2 regions of the Flavobacterium sp. GCM10023249 genome follow, and region 2 is predicted to be linked to the other one. Evidence: riboswitches for the same ligand, from Rfam matches in the RefSeq annotation. Region 2 holds a riboswitch; the other holds the start of a gene.

Region 1 (7,926 bases), 130 kb from region 2:
TTTAAAATTCGGGATTGTTTTTCCAACTCTGTAAAAGTATAATTGGCATTCAATTTTACTTTATCATTCACTTCATAAGAAACCATGGTTTCAAAACCATTTACTTTGTTTTTCCCTTCAACATTGAAATATTTGTAAGTTGTCATATCAAATCCTATTGCATTTTTCTCTTCTCTATGAAAAAATACAGCATTAATATTCAGCTTTTTATCCAAAACATTCGCGTCGAAACCAGCTTCAATTGTAGCATCTTTTTCGGGAGTAAGATCTAAACGACCATATGGAGAATACAACTGGTATAAACTTGGTGTTACAAAAGCTGTACTATATGACGCCAATAATTTAAATTTCGAATCCAAGAAATTGAAAGAAGGATTTACATTGAAAACTAAGTTTTCACCATACTTACTATGCATGTTATAACGAGCACCTGCATTCAGATTGAAACCTAAATCAGAATTATAAACTACTGTAGCATACGGATCAATCATATTGAATTTTGCCAATTCTTTTACGATTGAGTTGCTTGGGCTCCAGTTTGACATATCATGAAACTGGAATTGTGCTCCTGTCACCACAAAAAACTGTGTTGAAATTTCATATTTATTATACAAATCGGAATTTACGCTTCTCGATTTGTAATCTGTTGGTGTGCCGTAAGAAAAGAAATCTCTGTTTATTAAATTCGCTCCAGAATTGATTACAAATTCTCCATTGTTATATTTATATTTTGGTGTAAATCCAACACGATATTGTTCGGAAGTACTGAAGTTCGTTAAATCATCTGCAAATGAACCAGTGTCAAATTCGTTTTTCATTCGGTCGTAATTCGCAAAAATGTCGAACGATAATTTCTTAGTTGGGGTAAAACCAATTTTAACCACAGAATTCACTCTCGAAAAAGCATCATTTTCAAAAATAGATGCGCTGTTAACTGGTTTAGCTTCCGAAATACCATCGGAAAAAGTACTATTTAAACTTGCTGAATAGTTGAATTTCTCCACGGAACCACCAATAGAGAAACCTTGATTGAATTCATTTGGTTCATAGTTATTGTTTTTATCAACAGTTTCCTGCGAACCCACATTCATATATGCATTCCCTTGAAATGCTTTTTTTGGTGATTTTTTTAAAGTAATATTGATAACTCCAGCTGCCGCACCAGTACCGTATAAAGTACTTGAAGCACCTTTTAAAATTTCAATACTTTCCACCTGATCCACAGGAAGTAAACGCATATCAAAAGCTAAAGTAGGTCCGGAAGCATCGGTAACCGGAATACCATCAATTAAAATTAAAGTCTGATGGTTTCTACCGCCTCTAATGTAATAGCCTAAATCTTTTCCATTACGGCTTTGATTTCCATTAATTTCAACACCAGCAACGGTACTTAAAACTGTGGCTAGGGACTGTCCTTGTTTCTTTTTTAAATCTTCCGCAGTAATCTTCACAACAACTTTACCCGATTTCTCTTTTGACAAAGCAAATTTTGAATCAGAAACCACTACTTCATTCAAATTGCGGATAGAATCATTTTCTTGAGCGAATACACCAAGAGAAGCCAATACAAAAGCACTGACCATTGTAATCTTTTTGTTCATTTTAATTAAACATTTGTAATACTAAATTGGGAGAAAAGTATAGAATTTACCCATACCCAAACCTTTTTTCCCGAAAGTTTGATACTCAATGTACTAGGCAGGTCTCCTGGCTTGCGTCCTGTTGTTTACCTTCCCATTTCCTATTTTAAAACGAAACAGTGGTGTGTAGATAACAACAAGCTAATTAGCTTACAGTTGCGGGTACAGCTTAGGCATTTAACCTAATTCCCTTTTAATGCGTTTTCACTACTTGTAAAAACGACAACCTCAATACGGGTGCAAATATAGAGTTCCAATTAGGAATAATGCAAATTTTATCTACTTTTTAATTATTATATTAAAAAATGTTAAATCAAAAAGTTTATTTCTTTTTCTTTTTATATCTTTTATATAATATCAAAGAGATCACTAAAATGTGAATAAAAACGATTGTATAAATCGCAAACATGAATTCTTTAGAGCTTGTATTCATTATTTAAATTATAACTTTAATTACCTGACCGAATTCTACCGAATTAGAGAAAGCGTCTTTCAGTTCAAGGTGCATTATTTTACATAGAAAACTGCGAATTACACCAGCGTGAGTCACAATAACAATAGGTAGTTCTTCATGGATTAATTGCCCATCCATAAACGTTAAAACCCTATTGTACAAATCAACAAATGATTCGCCTTGAGGAACTTTCACAGTCACAAAATCCTTCATCCAAGGATCGACTTCATCGGACGGAATTTCATCCCACTTTTTCATTTCCCAACTACCGAAATCCATTTCCATTAAGCGTTTGTCCACAGTATAATCAGATGATGACAGGAAATTGGCTAAAATAGTACAACGTTGTAACGGACTAGAATAAAACAAGGCTTTTTCTGGCAATTGTTTTTTGATTTCTTGAAACTGATCCATATATGGCTGCCGCAATTCAACATCGGATTGCCCATAACAAATCCCTTTTTCACAAACTGTTTCTGTATGTCTGATTAAATAAATTTCCATATTGCAATAGTCGATAGATAAAAAACAACTTCACAAACTTGCTGTGTGGCACCTAAACAATCTCCTGTATAACCGTCAATCCATTTTTGAAAATAACGAGCCAGATAAATACGCATCAAAAAGACAGGAATCAGCGTCAAAAGCAACCGCCATTGAAAAAATGCAAGTACAAACAAAGGCAGTAATCCAAAAAAGAAAGCACCAACTACTTCGCGCCAAGTATAACTTTGGGCAATCGGTTTACTTTTACTGTTGGCATCTTCACGGGAATATTTATGGGTAAAAACAATAGAAATAGCCGCCAGACGACTTACTGCATGTGCCGAAATAAATAACAGTACTATTACATTTACATATGGTTCTCTTGCTTTTCCCAATAGTACACTTTCTCCAATCGAATAAAACTTAAGCATGAAGAGTAATATCAATCCAATGGCACCATAAGCCCCAATAGCACTGTCCTTCATAATCGTCAATATCTTTTCTTTCGTCCATCCGCCTCCAAAACCATCGCAGACGTCGGCAAATCCATCTTCATGGAAAGCTCCTGTGGTTAATATAACGGCGACAATTGAAAAAACAATAGCTATTCCGGTCGAAAAAACACTATTAGCCAAATAGAAAGTCACAAATGAAATCATTCCAACAATCCAACCCACCAAAGGAAAATAACGGGATGCTTTATTGAGATATTCCGGATTGTGATCGATGTTCTTCGGACACGGAATCCGTGTATAAAACATCAGCGCAGTAAAAAATATATCGAGTTCTTTTTTCATTCTGTTTTTTCTTTATTACTTACACCAGCCGTTTCAAAACTGGCCATTTCATTCAAAAACGCTACGGCCGATTGAATGATCGGAAAGGCGATGGCACAACCGGTTCCTTCTCCCAATCGCAAATCCAATTGCAAAACAGCTTTGGCATTCATATAATTAAGCAGCTTTCCATGTGCTTGTTCCGCTGATTGGTGACTGAATATAGCATTCCGGATTATTGCCGGATTCATTTTATAAGCAATCAGAAAAGCAACACTACAAATGAATCCGTCAACCAAAATAAGCATGTTATTTTTAAAAGCTTCCAACATTCCTCCCGCCATTTGAAGAATTTCAAATCCGCCAAAATAAGCCAATTTGTTCTCCAAATCCTCCTTTCCGGTATACGATTCAATCGCTTTTCTCAAGATATCACTTTTGAATTTCAGCTTTTCTGCATTCACACCCGTTCCTTTACCGACACATTCTTCAATAGAAATACCGGTTATGATACTCATCAAAACCGAAGCTGTAGAAGTATTTCCGATTCCCATTTCACCAAAACCGATGCAATTGCATCCTTTTTTTGCAATTTCGACTACAATGTCACTTCCCTTTTCAAAACAAAGCTCCATTTGCTCCAGACTCATTGCCGCACCATGCAGGAATGATTGCGTTCCTTTATCTATTGCATTCGATATCAATTTCGCATTGGGTGGAAAATCATAATTCACACCAGCATTCACAATCGACAATTCGATATCGTGTTGCTTGCAAAAAACATTGATAGCTGCACCACCTTCCAAAAAATTGGTCACCATTTGTCGTGTAACATCCTGTGGATAAGCACTAACACCGTGGACTGCAATTCCGTGATCTGCTGCAAAAACAACTATTGAAGGTTTCTTGATTTCCGGTCTTAAAGTTTGATATACGGTACCGATTTGTTTGGCTAAGGTTTCCAACACACCTAAAGCTCCCGTTGGCTTAGTTTTGTTATCGATTTTATGTTGCAATTCTGATGAAAGTGAGTAAAAATCGTTCCTCTCTAAATTCTCATTTTGTATTCTTACAACTTCATCTTTATGCATTTCGGTAATTTCTGTAACCGAAGGCTTTTCCTCTTTTTGCTTCCAATCCAATTGTTGTAACATCGGTTGGTTGTTATAATCGGTGGCAGGTTTACCGATACAGAAATACCCTAATGGTTCTATATGTTCCGGTAAGTCCAATAGTTTTTTGAATTGATAGTAATTCAAAATCGAAACCCAACCCATCGAATAACCTTGTTCAGTTAATGACAGCCAAATATTTTGTGCTGCACATACCGCGCTAAACTTTATTGCTTCGTTACTCCCTACAGTTCCAATTGTAAAACTATTCAGTACTGAACGGTCGTAACAAATCACCATTCCGAGCGGAGCTTCCTCAATAGCTTCCAGTTTTAATGCTTGGTATTGTTCTTTTTGTAAAGCAGTATCGGTTTGATTCGCTGCCTTTTCATCGTATTCCAAAAACAGCTTCTTGATTGCTTTTTTTATTTCGGTCGATTTGATGATATAATACCTAGTAGCATTGGTCAACCCCACAGAAGGAGCCCAATGTCCAGCCTGTAAAGCCTTCTCTACAACCGAATCAGGTACGGCATCACTTAAGAAATGACGCGTATCACGGCGGGATTTCATAATATCATCTAAATAACTCATACACTTAATTTTGTGGGTTCCCAAACAACAAAACAATAATCGTTATAGATTTGTTTGGTAAACTCTGGCACTTCAATCGCTTCAGAAAATAACGGACAATTGATGACCATTGTATGGAATTCCCCATTCTCGCCACAAGAATCGATTCCTTTCGCTTCTAACTCTTCTGCCAATTCTTTAGTCATTATTTTACCGAGGTAGTGCTCCCCCATTTGAGTATTACAGGAAACAATCATAGTTTCGATTCCGTTCGCGAGCATTTCTTGAACTAAATCGATGCGATTCTGTTGCCATAAAGGCAAAACTGCTTCTAAACCTGCTGCTTTACACACCTTTTCTTCCCACTCTCTATGCGGCTCTAAGTCAATATCCCCAAAAACAGCAGCATCTAATTCAAATTCTGCTTTTAGCGTTTGTAATGTTTCTATAAACTTAGCTTCATAATCATTCCATGTTGCAGGAATTGCTACTAGAGGCAAATTCATTTTGGCAGCCTGCTCTTTTAAAATACGCAAAGGCAATCCATGCGAACGAGAAACTTTACCGTTTTCATTCATCATATTCAGAAGGACTTTCGGTTGTAAACCCAATTCAACCGCTTTCATCATTGCGAAGCAGGAATCTTTTCCGCCACTCCAGGAGGTCATAAAATTCATCTTATCCTTTTATTTTTACAGGAATACCTGAAACCATCAAAACAACCTCATCGGCATTTTTAGCCAAGAACTGATTCATCCAACCTTGTAACTCTGTAAATTTTCTTCCAATATGAGTTTCGGCGTGAACTCCCATTCCAATTTCATTGGTAATAATGATTATTGTAGCGTCTTTTTGTGCCATCAAGTCATTGATTTCAGCTTTAGCTTGTTCTAAACACAAAGCCACATCATTTTTGGCATCTACGAAGAAGTTAGTCAGCCAAAGAGTGACACAATCAATAATGGCAACTTTTCCTGAAAAATTGAGTGTACTCAGGTGTTTCTCTTCTTCGACATTAATCCATCGTTCATCTCTTTCAGCCTGATGGCGGTCAATTCGTTTTTGGAAATCACCATCCCATTTTCTGGCAGTGGCCACATACATTGGATTGGCTGAAAGTTGCATTGCCAAATCCTGTGCATAACTACTTTTCCCGGAGCGTTCTCCTCCTGTTATAAGATATATCATTATTGTAAGTCTTTCAATTTATAGGGACAATGGCGGCAATTGTTGTTGCAGCAATGTCCTCTTTTTAAATGGTACCACGATTTAAAAACATACTTTCCATCCTCAAGATAATAATCAATCCCTTCGATCAAATGAGGAGCCAGAGGCAAATCTTTTGCAATATTGTCATGAGCTGATTCTGGTGTTACGGTTTGTACATATTTGTCAATCTTAACCGAACAAGCTTCTTTAAAACAATTGGGACATAAACAATCAATTACATCGGAAGGAGCAAAAATAGGTGGAAAATCATTACACCAACATTTATTCCCGTCAACAGAATCTCCACAATTGAACTCGGTTTTACAAGTCGAACATTTTTTAACACGTAAGGTATTCATGCTGTAAAGATAGTGTTTGTGGATTTTTGGCATAAAAAAGAATCCGAATTTTTTTGCAAATTCTTTTACCTTTGCGAGAATGAAACACAAACTAATGAAGACTTTTCTTTATAAAGCCCTTTTTATTTCTTTTTTAGCATTCACGATTGGTTGTAAGAAAAAGGAAGTCATTGCTACATCACTACATACAACTGCTCCAAATGATATTCAATATGCCAGTGGATTATCTATATACAAATACAATGGTTATTCTGTAGTGAAGGTAACCAATCCATGGCCCGATGCGAATAGGGATTTTACCTATATACTTCAGGAGAAAAATGCTGTAGTTCCCGACAGTTTACATCAATACACTACCATTCCAGTACCGTTAAAATCAATAGTAGTTACCTCTACCACGAATATTCCGTTTCTAGAAATGCTGGGCGTTGAAAACAAATTGGTTGGATTTCCACATACCGATTACGTTTCGTCCCCAAAAACAAGAGCATTAATAGACCAAGGTATTGTTAAAAACGTAGGACAAAACGAACGTTTGAACATGGAGAAACTAATTGATTTATCTCCGGAACTGATTGTAACTTTTGGTGTAGACAACAATAATCCTATGATTAAAAATCTAGAAAAAAGTGGCTTAAAAGTTATGATTCAAGGGGATTGGATGGAACAATCACCTCTTGGAAAGGCAGAATGGTTAAAATTATATGCCGCTTTGTTTGGAAAGGAAAAGGAAGCAAAACAATTGTTCGAGACTATTGTAAAAGAATACGAAACTGCTAAAACCTCAGTAAAAAATAAAAAAGCAAAAGCTACTGTTTTATATGGTAATATGTACCAGGACCAATGGTTTGTAGCCAAAGGAAACAGCTGGGTAGCACAATTCCTAAAAGATGCCAAAGCCAATTACTTGTGGGCAAATGAAAAAGGTACTGGAAGTTTGCCACTGACTTTTGAAAAGGTATTGGAAAAAGCCAAAAATGCAGACGTTTGGATTGCTGCTGGTACTTTTAAGACATTGAATGATTTATCCTCCAATAATCCGCATTATACTCAATTTGATGCATTTGGAAAGAAAAATGTATATACTTTTGAGAGCAAACTAGGTGCAACCGGAGGAACCATTTATTATGAATTGGGGCCAAGCCGCCCTGATTTGATCCTGAAAGATTACATCAAGATATTTCATCCAGATATACTACCGAATTACACACTAACCTTTGCTGAAAAACTGAACTAAATTGTCGAATCAAAAACGAAATATTCAACTATTTGTAATTCTAGCAATAGGTTTACTATTCCTTTTATTGGTTAATATCA
Region 2 (7,926 bases):
AGCCGAAATTGGAACTAAGATTGGAAACTATTTGGTTGAAAATGTTCAGGAAGTTGAGAAATTTAATGTGGTTCAGGGATTTTTGAACATCGTAATTTCGGATGCATACTATGTCAACTTCTTTAAAGATATTCAAAGTAATACATCTTTCGGATTTGTCAATCCTGTAGCTGGTGAAAAAGCTATTATGGTCGAATATTCATCACCTAATACCAATAAGCCATTGCATTTGGGGCATATCCGTAATAATTTATTGGGGTATTCTGTAGCCGAAATTATAAAAGCTTCGGGTAAAAAAGTATACAAAACTCAAATCATCAACGACCGTGGTATCCATATTTGTAAGTCAATGTTGGCTTGGCAGAAATTCGGAAACGGACAAACACCGGAATCAACTGGTTTAAAAGGTGATAAATTGGTCGGAAACTTTTATGTAGAGTTTGATAAAGCTTACAAAGCAGAAATCAAAACCTTAATGGAAGAAGGCAAAACCGAAGATGAAGCGAAAAAACTGGCGCCGTCTATTCTTGAGGCGCAGGAAATGTTGCGTAAATGGGAGGCAGGCGATGAAGCAACTGTGGCGCTTTGGAAAACAATGAACCAGTGGGTTTATGACGGTTTCGAACAAACCTATACAAATCTTGGGGTGAATTTTGATTCCTATTACTACGAAAGTAATACGTATTTGTTAGGTAAAGAAGTGGTGCAGTTCGGGTTAGAAAAAGGAATTTTCGAAAAAGATCCGGACGGTTCGGTTTGGATTGATTTGACAGAAGATGGCTTGGATCGAAAAATCGTTTTGCGTTCCGATGGTACTGCAGTTTATATGACGCAGGATATAGGAACAGCAATCCAACGTGTAAAGGATAATCCGGATGTTGGAGGAATGGTTTATACGGTGGGTAATGAACAAGATTATCACTTTAAAGTATTGTTTTTAATCCTAAAGAAATTAGGTTTCGATTGGGCAGCTGATTTGTTCCATTTGTCGTATGGAATGGTAGAATTGCCTTCAGGTAAAATGAAATCGCGTGAAGGAACAGTAGTAGATGCAGATGATTTAATGGCGGAAATGACAACTACTGCGCAATCAATTTCAGAAGAATTAGGAAAATTGGAAGGCTATTCCGATGCTGAAAAAGCAGCATTGTATAAAATTATCGGCTTAGGTGCATTGAAATATTATATGTTGAAAGTGGATCCGAAGAAAACCATGATGTTTGATCCTAAGGAATCGGTAGATTTTAATGGAAATACGGGTCCGTTCATTCAATATACGTATGCGCGTATTCAATCGATTTTGAGAAAAGCGGATTTTGATAGTACAGCTTCAGTAGCGGTGGAGGAACTTCACGAAAAGGAAAAAGAATTAGTGAAGCAAATTGCGCAATTCCCGGATGTAATTCAGAATGCGGCTCACAATCATAGCCCGGCATTAATCGCAAACTATACTTACGATTTGGTGAAAGAATACAATTCATTTTATCAATCGGTTTCAATTTTAGGAGAAGAAGATGCTAATAAGAAGGTATTTAGAGTCCAATTGTCTAAGAAAGTTGGAGAAACGATCAAAAATGCTTTTAGTCTCTTAGGAATTAATGTTCCAGAAAGAATGTAATACCGAATCCGCTTTTTTTAAGAAGCGGATTTTTTTTTATCTTGATTTTAATGTTGTAAATTTACTTAGTAATTTTAGTGTTTATTAATCTTAAAATCAGGCCTATATGAAAAAAATTGTTGTTAGAATTCTGATTTTTGCCTCTTTGTTCAATATCGCAGGTATGTGTAGTGATGATAATGATTCTAGCTACCCGTCGATGGATGCTACCGTCGTAATTAATACAGTGAAAGCAGGCACATGGAGAATCACTTTTTTTGAGGATTCAGGAACTAATGAGACTTCAAATTTTACAGGTTATAATTTTACTTTTGCAGATTCGGCGGTATTGACTGCTTCCAATGGAGCGAATACCTATACAGGAACATGGTCTGTAACAAATGATAGTAGTGGTGATGATAGTCCAACTGAAGATTTGGATTTTAATATGGCTTTTAGCGCTCCTTCCAATTTTGCAGAATTAACCGAAGATTGGAATATTTTAGAGAGAACCGATACTAAAATCCGATTGGTACACGTAAGTGGCGGTGATGGCGGAACGGACTATCTGACTTTTGAGAAAAATTAATTCTATATAAAAAGTAGAAAAAAAGTAACTCTAATGGGTTACTTTTTTTATTTGCATTATTCTTTGTTGTATCTTCGCAACACTTAATGGTAAAATCAATTCCGGAAGATTTTCTTCTAATGTGGAATCAGGTGAAAATCCTGAACTGTCGTGCAACTGTGTTTTTCCTAAAAAGGAAATGAGTCAGATACATAGAATTGATTTTGTTTAAGCATCACGAAAGTGCTCAAACAGGGATAAGTTTCATTTTAAAAGAATGAAACTATTGTTGTATTCACTTTCTTCACTTACAAACGAATATGACAGGAATCGCATGTTACACGAATTTGATGCCAGCTGGGCAAAATACCAAGAAGGTCTAAGAACTAGGTTTTTACCAATTGTTTCTTGGGGCCAATTTTCTTTTGCTTCCATCGAAACCAATGCTTTTGAATTGATTCAGAAAAATTGGAAGGTGAAGGAAAATTTATATCAAATTGTTACTGTTCAGCAACGCGAAGTCATTATTACCAATGCTGAATTTGAAATTGTATTTGCTTCTGAAGGCATTGTACAAATGAACGGCTATGAATCCAATGAACTTATTGGAAAATCCCCCAGAATGTTTCAAGGAGAATTGACATCAGAGGAGGTGAAAGCAACAATCAAAAATGCAATGAAGCAACATAAACCGTTCAAAGAAGTACTTCTCAATTACAAAAAAGACGGTTCGACTTATTTCTGTGAAATTGAGGCTTTCCCAAAATTCAGTAGCAATGGAACATTTTTAAACTATATCGCTTTCGAAAGAATAGCATCCTAACGCAATGAAAACACAAGAAGAAAAAATAAACGATTCAATAACCCGAGTGTTTAAAGCGGTTTTCCCTAATACAACCAATCATTATGATACGCTTTTCGGTGGCACCGCCATGCAATTCATGGATGAAGTGGCTTTTATTACCGCAACTCGATACAGCCGACAAAAAATGGTAACGGTTAGTAGTGATCGCATCGATTTTAAAAGACCAATACCGCACGGTACCATAATCGAATTGATTGGAAAAGTAACTTATTTGGGAACCACAAGTTTAAAGGTTAGGGTCGATATTTTTATTGAAGAAATGTATAGTAACTCACGAGAAAAAGCCATTACGGGCGAATTTACGTTTGTGGCTATCGATGAAAATAAAAAGGCAGTTAAAGTACAATAAAGCGGGAGAAGTGGTATGATTAGGACCTTTAGTTGGCCTTGAGTCCTAGGTCAAGACGGGTAAGCAGTAGGAAATTATAAAGGTGTTTGAATGCCAGTATTTTTTAGGGAACCTGCAGTTTATTCGTTTAGGAACTAATCATTACCGACTTCTTTTTGACTGGTACCGAAGATTATTTAAGTGGTACCGATGACTTTTTAAGTGGTACCGATGACTTTTTAAGTGGTACCGAAGATTATTTAAGTGGTACCGAAGACTTTTTAGGTGGTACCGAAGACTTTTTAGGTGGTACCGAAGATTATTTAAGTGGTACCGAAGACTTTTTAGGTGGTACTGAAGATTATTTAAGTGGTACTGAAGACTTTTTAGGTGGTACTGATGATTATTTAAGTGGTACTGAAGACTTTTTAGGTGGTACTGATGACTTTTTAAATGGTACCGAAGATTATTGAAGTGGTACTAAGAACTCAATGTAGGGTGCCAAACACTCTTTTAATGGTACTAATCATTATTTACTTTCCACTAATCATTCATAACTCATAACTTATAATTCATAACCCATAATTCATCATTAACAAGTCTTTGCAACTTTCAAACTTTACACTATCTTTGCGACTTCATAAAAAAGAAGAACTATGTTCAATAATTTATCCGAAAAGCTAGATAAAGCGTTCCATATATTAAAAGGGCACGGTAAAATTACCGAAGTAAACGTTGCCGATACCCTTAAAGAAGTACGTCGTGCCTTGCTTGATGCCGATGTTAACTTTAAAATTGCGAAAGATTTTACCACTCGTGTGAAAGAAAAAGCAATGGGACAGGATGTATTAACTAACTTACAGCCAGGTCAGCTTTTAATCAAAATCGTTAAGGATGAACTAACCGAATTAATGGGTGGTGATGTTTCTGGTGTGAATTTATCAGGAAATCCAACTGTTATTTTGATGTCTGGTTTGCAAGGTTCTGGTAAAACGACCTTCTCTGGTAAGTTGGCTAACTTCTTAAAAGACAAAAAGAACAAAAAACCATTATTGGTTGCCTGTGATATCTATCGTCCTGCAGCGATAAATCAGTTGCATGTCGTGGGAGGACAAATTGGTGTAGAAGTATATTCTGAACCAGAAAATAAAAATGCAGTGGCTATCGCTGAAAATGCGATTAAACACGCAAAAGCAAACGGATTCAATGTTGTAATCGTCGATACTGCTGGTCGTTTAGCGGTGGATGAGGAAATGATGACCGAAATCGCAAACGTTCATAAAGCCATTCAACCTAACGAAACCCTATTCGTTGTGGATGCCATGACAGGTCAGGATGCAGTGAATACTGCTAAAGCCTTTAACGATAGATTGAATTTCGACGGAGTTATCCTAACGAAGTTAGATGGTGATACACGTGGTGGAGCTGCTATTTCGATCAAATCTGTTGTAAATAAACCAATCAAATTCATCGGTACAGGTGAAAAGATGGACGCGATTGATGTGTTCTACCCGGATCGTATGGCCGATCGTATCTTAGGTATGGGTGACGTAGTTTCCTTGGTGGAGCGTGCACAAGCACAATACGACGAAGAGGAAGCGCGCAAATTGCAAAAGAAGATTGCTAAAAATGAATTCGGTTTTGACGACTTCTTAACGCAAATCCAACAAGTGAAGAAAATGGGTAACATGAAGGACTTGGTTGGAATGATACCGGGTGCCGGAAAAGCATTGAAAGATGTAGATATTCCAGATGATGCATTCAAACATGTGGAAGCTATTATTTTCTCAATGACACCTGCAGAAAGAAGCAAACCTTCAATTATCGATGTAAAACGTAAAACACGTATTGCAAAAGGATCAGGACGTAAAATCGAAGAAGTAAATCAGTTGATGAAACAATTCGACCAAATGAGCAAAATGATGAAAATGATGCAAGGTCCTGGCGGAAAGAATTTAATGAAAATGATGGGCGGAATGAAAGGAATGCCTGGAATGAGATAAGAATAGATAAGGTGCGTGGTTACGCGCCTTTTTTTATATATGAATTTAAAGTGTAAAGAACTGCAACACAACTTTAAACTTTAAAAAACTTTAAACTTTAAACAGTAAAAAAACAATGCAAATTTTAGACGGGAAGAAAGTTTCGGAAGACATTAAAAATGAAATCGCTGCTGAAGTTCAACGAATGAAAGACAACGGCGAAAAAGTACCTCATTTGGCTGCGATAATTGTAGGAAATGATGGTGCAAGTTTAACCTATGTAGGGAGTAAAGTAAAAGCTTGCGAGCGCGTTGGTTTTGAGTCGACTTTGATCAAAATGCCAAGCACGACTTCTGAAACCGAATTACTGAAAAAAATCAAAGAATTAAATGAAGATGACAACATAGACGGATTTATTGTTCAGCTTCCGTTACCTGATCAAATCGATACGCAAGAGGTTTTAATGGCTATCGATCCTAGTAAAGACGTGGACGGTTTCCATCCGGAAAACTTCGGTAAGATGGCGTTGGATATGAGTACGTTTATTCCTGCAACTCCTTTCGGTATCCTGGAATTATTGGAAAGATATAATGTAGAAACCAAAGGAAAACATACTGTTGTAATCGGTCGTAGTCATATTGTAGGACGTCCTATGAGTATTTTGATGGGACGTAAAGGATTTCCTGGGAATTCTACGGTAACATTAACACACAGTCATACTAAAAACATCAACCAGATTACCTCACAGGCTGATATTATTATTACTGCATTAGGGGTGCCGAATTATTTGAAAGCGGAAATGGTGAAAGACGATGTGGTTGTGATTGATGTTGGTATTACCCGTGTGGCGGATGAAACCAATCCTAAAGGGTATATCATTACCGGTGATGTTGACTTTGAAAATGTATCAAAAAAAGCGTCTCATATTACCCCGGTTCCTGGTGGAGTTGGACCAATGACAATTGCGATGTTACTTAAAAATACGTTGTTGGCAAGAGAGCAAAAAAGAGTAAAAAAATAACGAATGCAATTAATTGAAGCTACTAAAGAACAACTGGCAATTGTTCGTGATTTAGCCTATGCAATTTGGCCAGCTACTTATGGAGAAATTCTTTCCAAAGAGCAACTCGAATACATGCTAGATAATTTTTATGCTATTTCTTCCTTGGAAGAACAAATAAACAATGGCCATGTTTTCTTATTGATACAAGATGAAGGCGTAAATTTGGGTTTTGCTGCTTATGAAGTGAATTGTAAAGATTCCGGTAAAACCAAATTGCATAAAATTTATGTTTTGCCTCAAACACAAGGTAAAGGACTAGGTAAATTGCTTTTAACAGAAGTGGAAAACCGAGCCAAAGCCGCTCAGAATACGCATTTATTCCTGAATGTAAATAAATACAACAATGCTCAGGAATTCTATAAAGCTAAAGGATTTATCATAGCATATGAGGAAGTTATTGATATTGGTCAAGGGTATGTGATGGATGATTACGTCATGGAAAAACCATTGAACTAGTCCATTTCTACCTAAATTTTAAAGGAATACAAAAAATAAAAATCCATTTAGCAATAAATGGATTTTTCTTGTTAAATAAGGCATAATTTTTGATAGCTTTATCGTAGAAAACTTCACTTAATTCCTTTCTTTTATGAAACGTATTTTTTTGGGGATGATAAGCGTATTATCCCTTATTTCGTGCAACAACGACGCTAAGGTTGAACATGTTGAACGTGCTTTCTATTTTTGGAAAAGCAATAACTCCATCAGTACTGAGGAGGCTAAACATCTAAAAGATCAAGAAGTCAGGAAATTATACGTCAAATTATTTGAAGTTGATTATACAGAAACCAGAGGCAATTTTCCTTATGAGAAGAACAGACTTAGTCATTATACTTTCGATGATCTTGATTCAGTGACAGTTGTTCCTACTATTTTTATCAAGAACAGCATCTTTCAATACAATGATGAAAAATCGTTGGATCAGTTAGCAGACAATATTGTTTTCTTAATTGATAAATACAGTAAGAGTGAATACAATGAGAAGAATAACATATTTGATTATAAAGAGATTCAAATCGATTGTGATTGGACGAAAACAACCAAAGACAAGTATTTCTATTTACTAAAGAAAATCAAATCGCTTTCTGGAAAAGAACTTAGTTGTACGCTTCGATTGTATCCGTATAAGTATCCTGAAATTATGGGTGTTCCACCAGTTGATAAAGTAACACTGATGTGCTACAACTTGATCAAACCATTGACCAAGAAAACCAAGAATTCTATTTTGGATATTGATGAACTGAAAAAGTATCTTACCGAAAGAAAATCTTACCCAGTGCACATCGATGTAGCATTACCGGCTTTTTACTGGACACAATTGTATCAGAATAATCGTTTTGCAGGATTATTGGATTTAAACGCAAACGATATTCAATCATTTGCCAAAAGTACAGAACCCCTTTGGTATCAAGTCGAAAAAGACACTAGTTTTAACTATGGTGAAACCTATTTGAAAGTGGGAGATCAGGTAAAATGTGAAGAGGTGAAAGCATCAGAGATTAATGAAGCGATCACACTAATTA

The links. Region 2 has a riboswitch for cobalamin ahead of ACFO7M_RS00870 (PAS domain-containing protein). Riboswitches for the same ligand answer to the same signal wherever they lie in the genome.
Region 1: linked by a shared signal. The riboswitch ahead of ACFO7M_RS00235 (TonB-dependent receptor plug domain-containing protein) and the one ahead of ACFO7M_RS00870 (PAS domain-containing protein) in region 2 are both predicted to bind cobalamin.

What each region holds. Positions count from the first base shown of each region.
Region 1 is NZ_JBHSHZ010000002.1:44,406-52,331, forward strand. Features, by position in the region: gene ACFO7M_RS00235 (TonB-dependent receptor plug domain-containing protein) at 1-1,601, opposite strand, end outside; cobalamin riboswitch at 1,680-1,886, opposite strand; gene cobC (alpha-ribazole phosphatase) at 2,077-2,598, opposite strand; gene ACFO7M_RS00245 (adenosylcobinamide-GDP ribazoletransferase) at 2,583-3,377, opposite strand; gene cobT (nicotinate-nucleotide--dimethylbenzimidazole phosphoribosyltransferase) at 3,374-5,062, opposite strand; gene ACFO7M_RS00255 (diphthine--ammonia ligase) at 5,059-5,718, opposite strand; gene cobU (bifunctional adenosylcobinamide kinase/adenosylcobinamide-phosphate guanylyltransferase) at 5,720-6,229, opposite strand; gene ACFO7M_RS00265 (DUF5522 domain-containing protein) at 6,229-6,642, opposite strand; gene ACFO7M_RS00270 (ABC transporter substrate-binding protein) at 6,704-7,846, shown strand; gene ACFO7M_RS00275 (iron chelate uptake ABC transporter family permease subunit) at 7,848-7,926, shown strand, end outside.
Region 2 is NZ_JBHSHZ010000002.1:176,180-184,105, reverse strand. Features, by position in the region: gene argS (arginine--tRNA ligase) at 1-1,618, shown strand, start outside; gene ACFO7M_RS00875 (hypothetical protein) at 1,725-2,186, shown strand; cobalamin riboswitch at 2,269-2,400, shown strand; gene ACFO7M_RS00870 (PAS domain-containing protein) at 2,443-2,988, shown strand; gene ACFO7M_RS00865 (acyl-CoA thioesterase) at 2,993-3,379, shown strand; gene ACFO7M_RS00860 (hypothetical protein) at 3,535-3,831, shown strand; gene ffh (signal recognition particle protein) at 4,015-5,361, shown strand; gene ACFO7M_RS00850 (bifunctional 5,10-methylenetetrahydrofolate dehydrogenase/5,10-methenyltetrahydrofolate cyclohydrolase) at 5,477-6,361, shown strand; gene ACFO7M_RS00845 (GNAT family N-acetyltransferase) at 6,365-6,859, shown strand; gene ACFO7M_RS00840 (hypothetical protein) at 6,993-7,926, shown strand, end outside.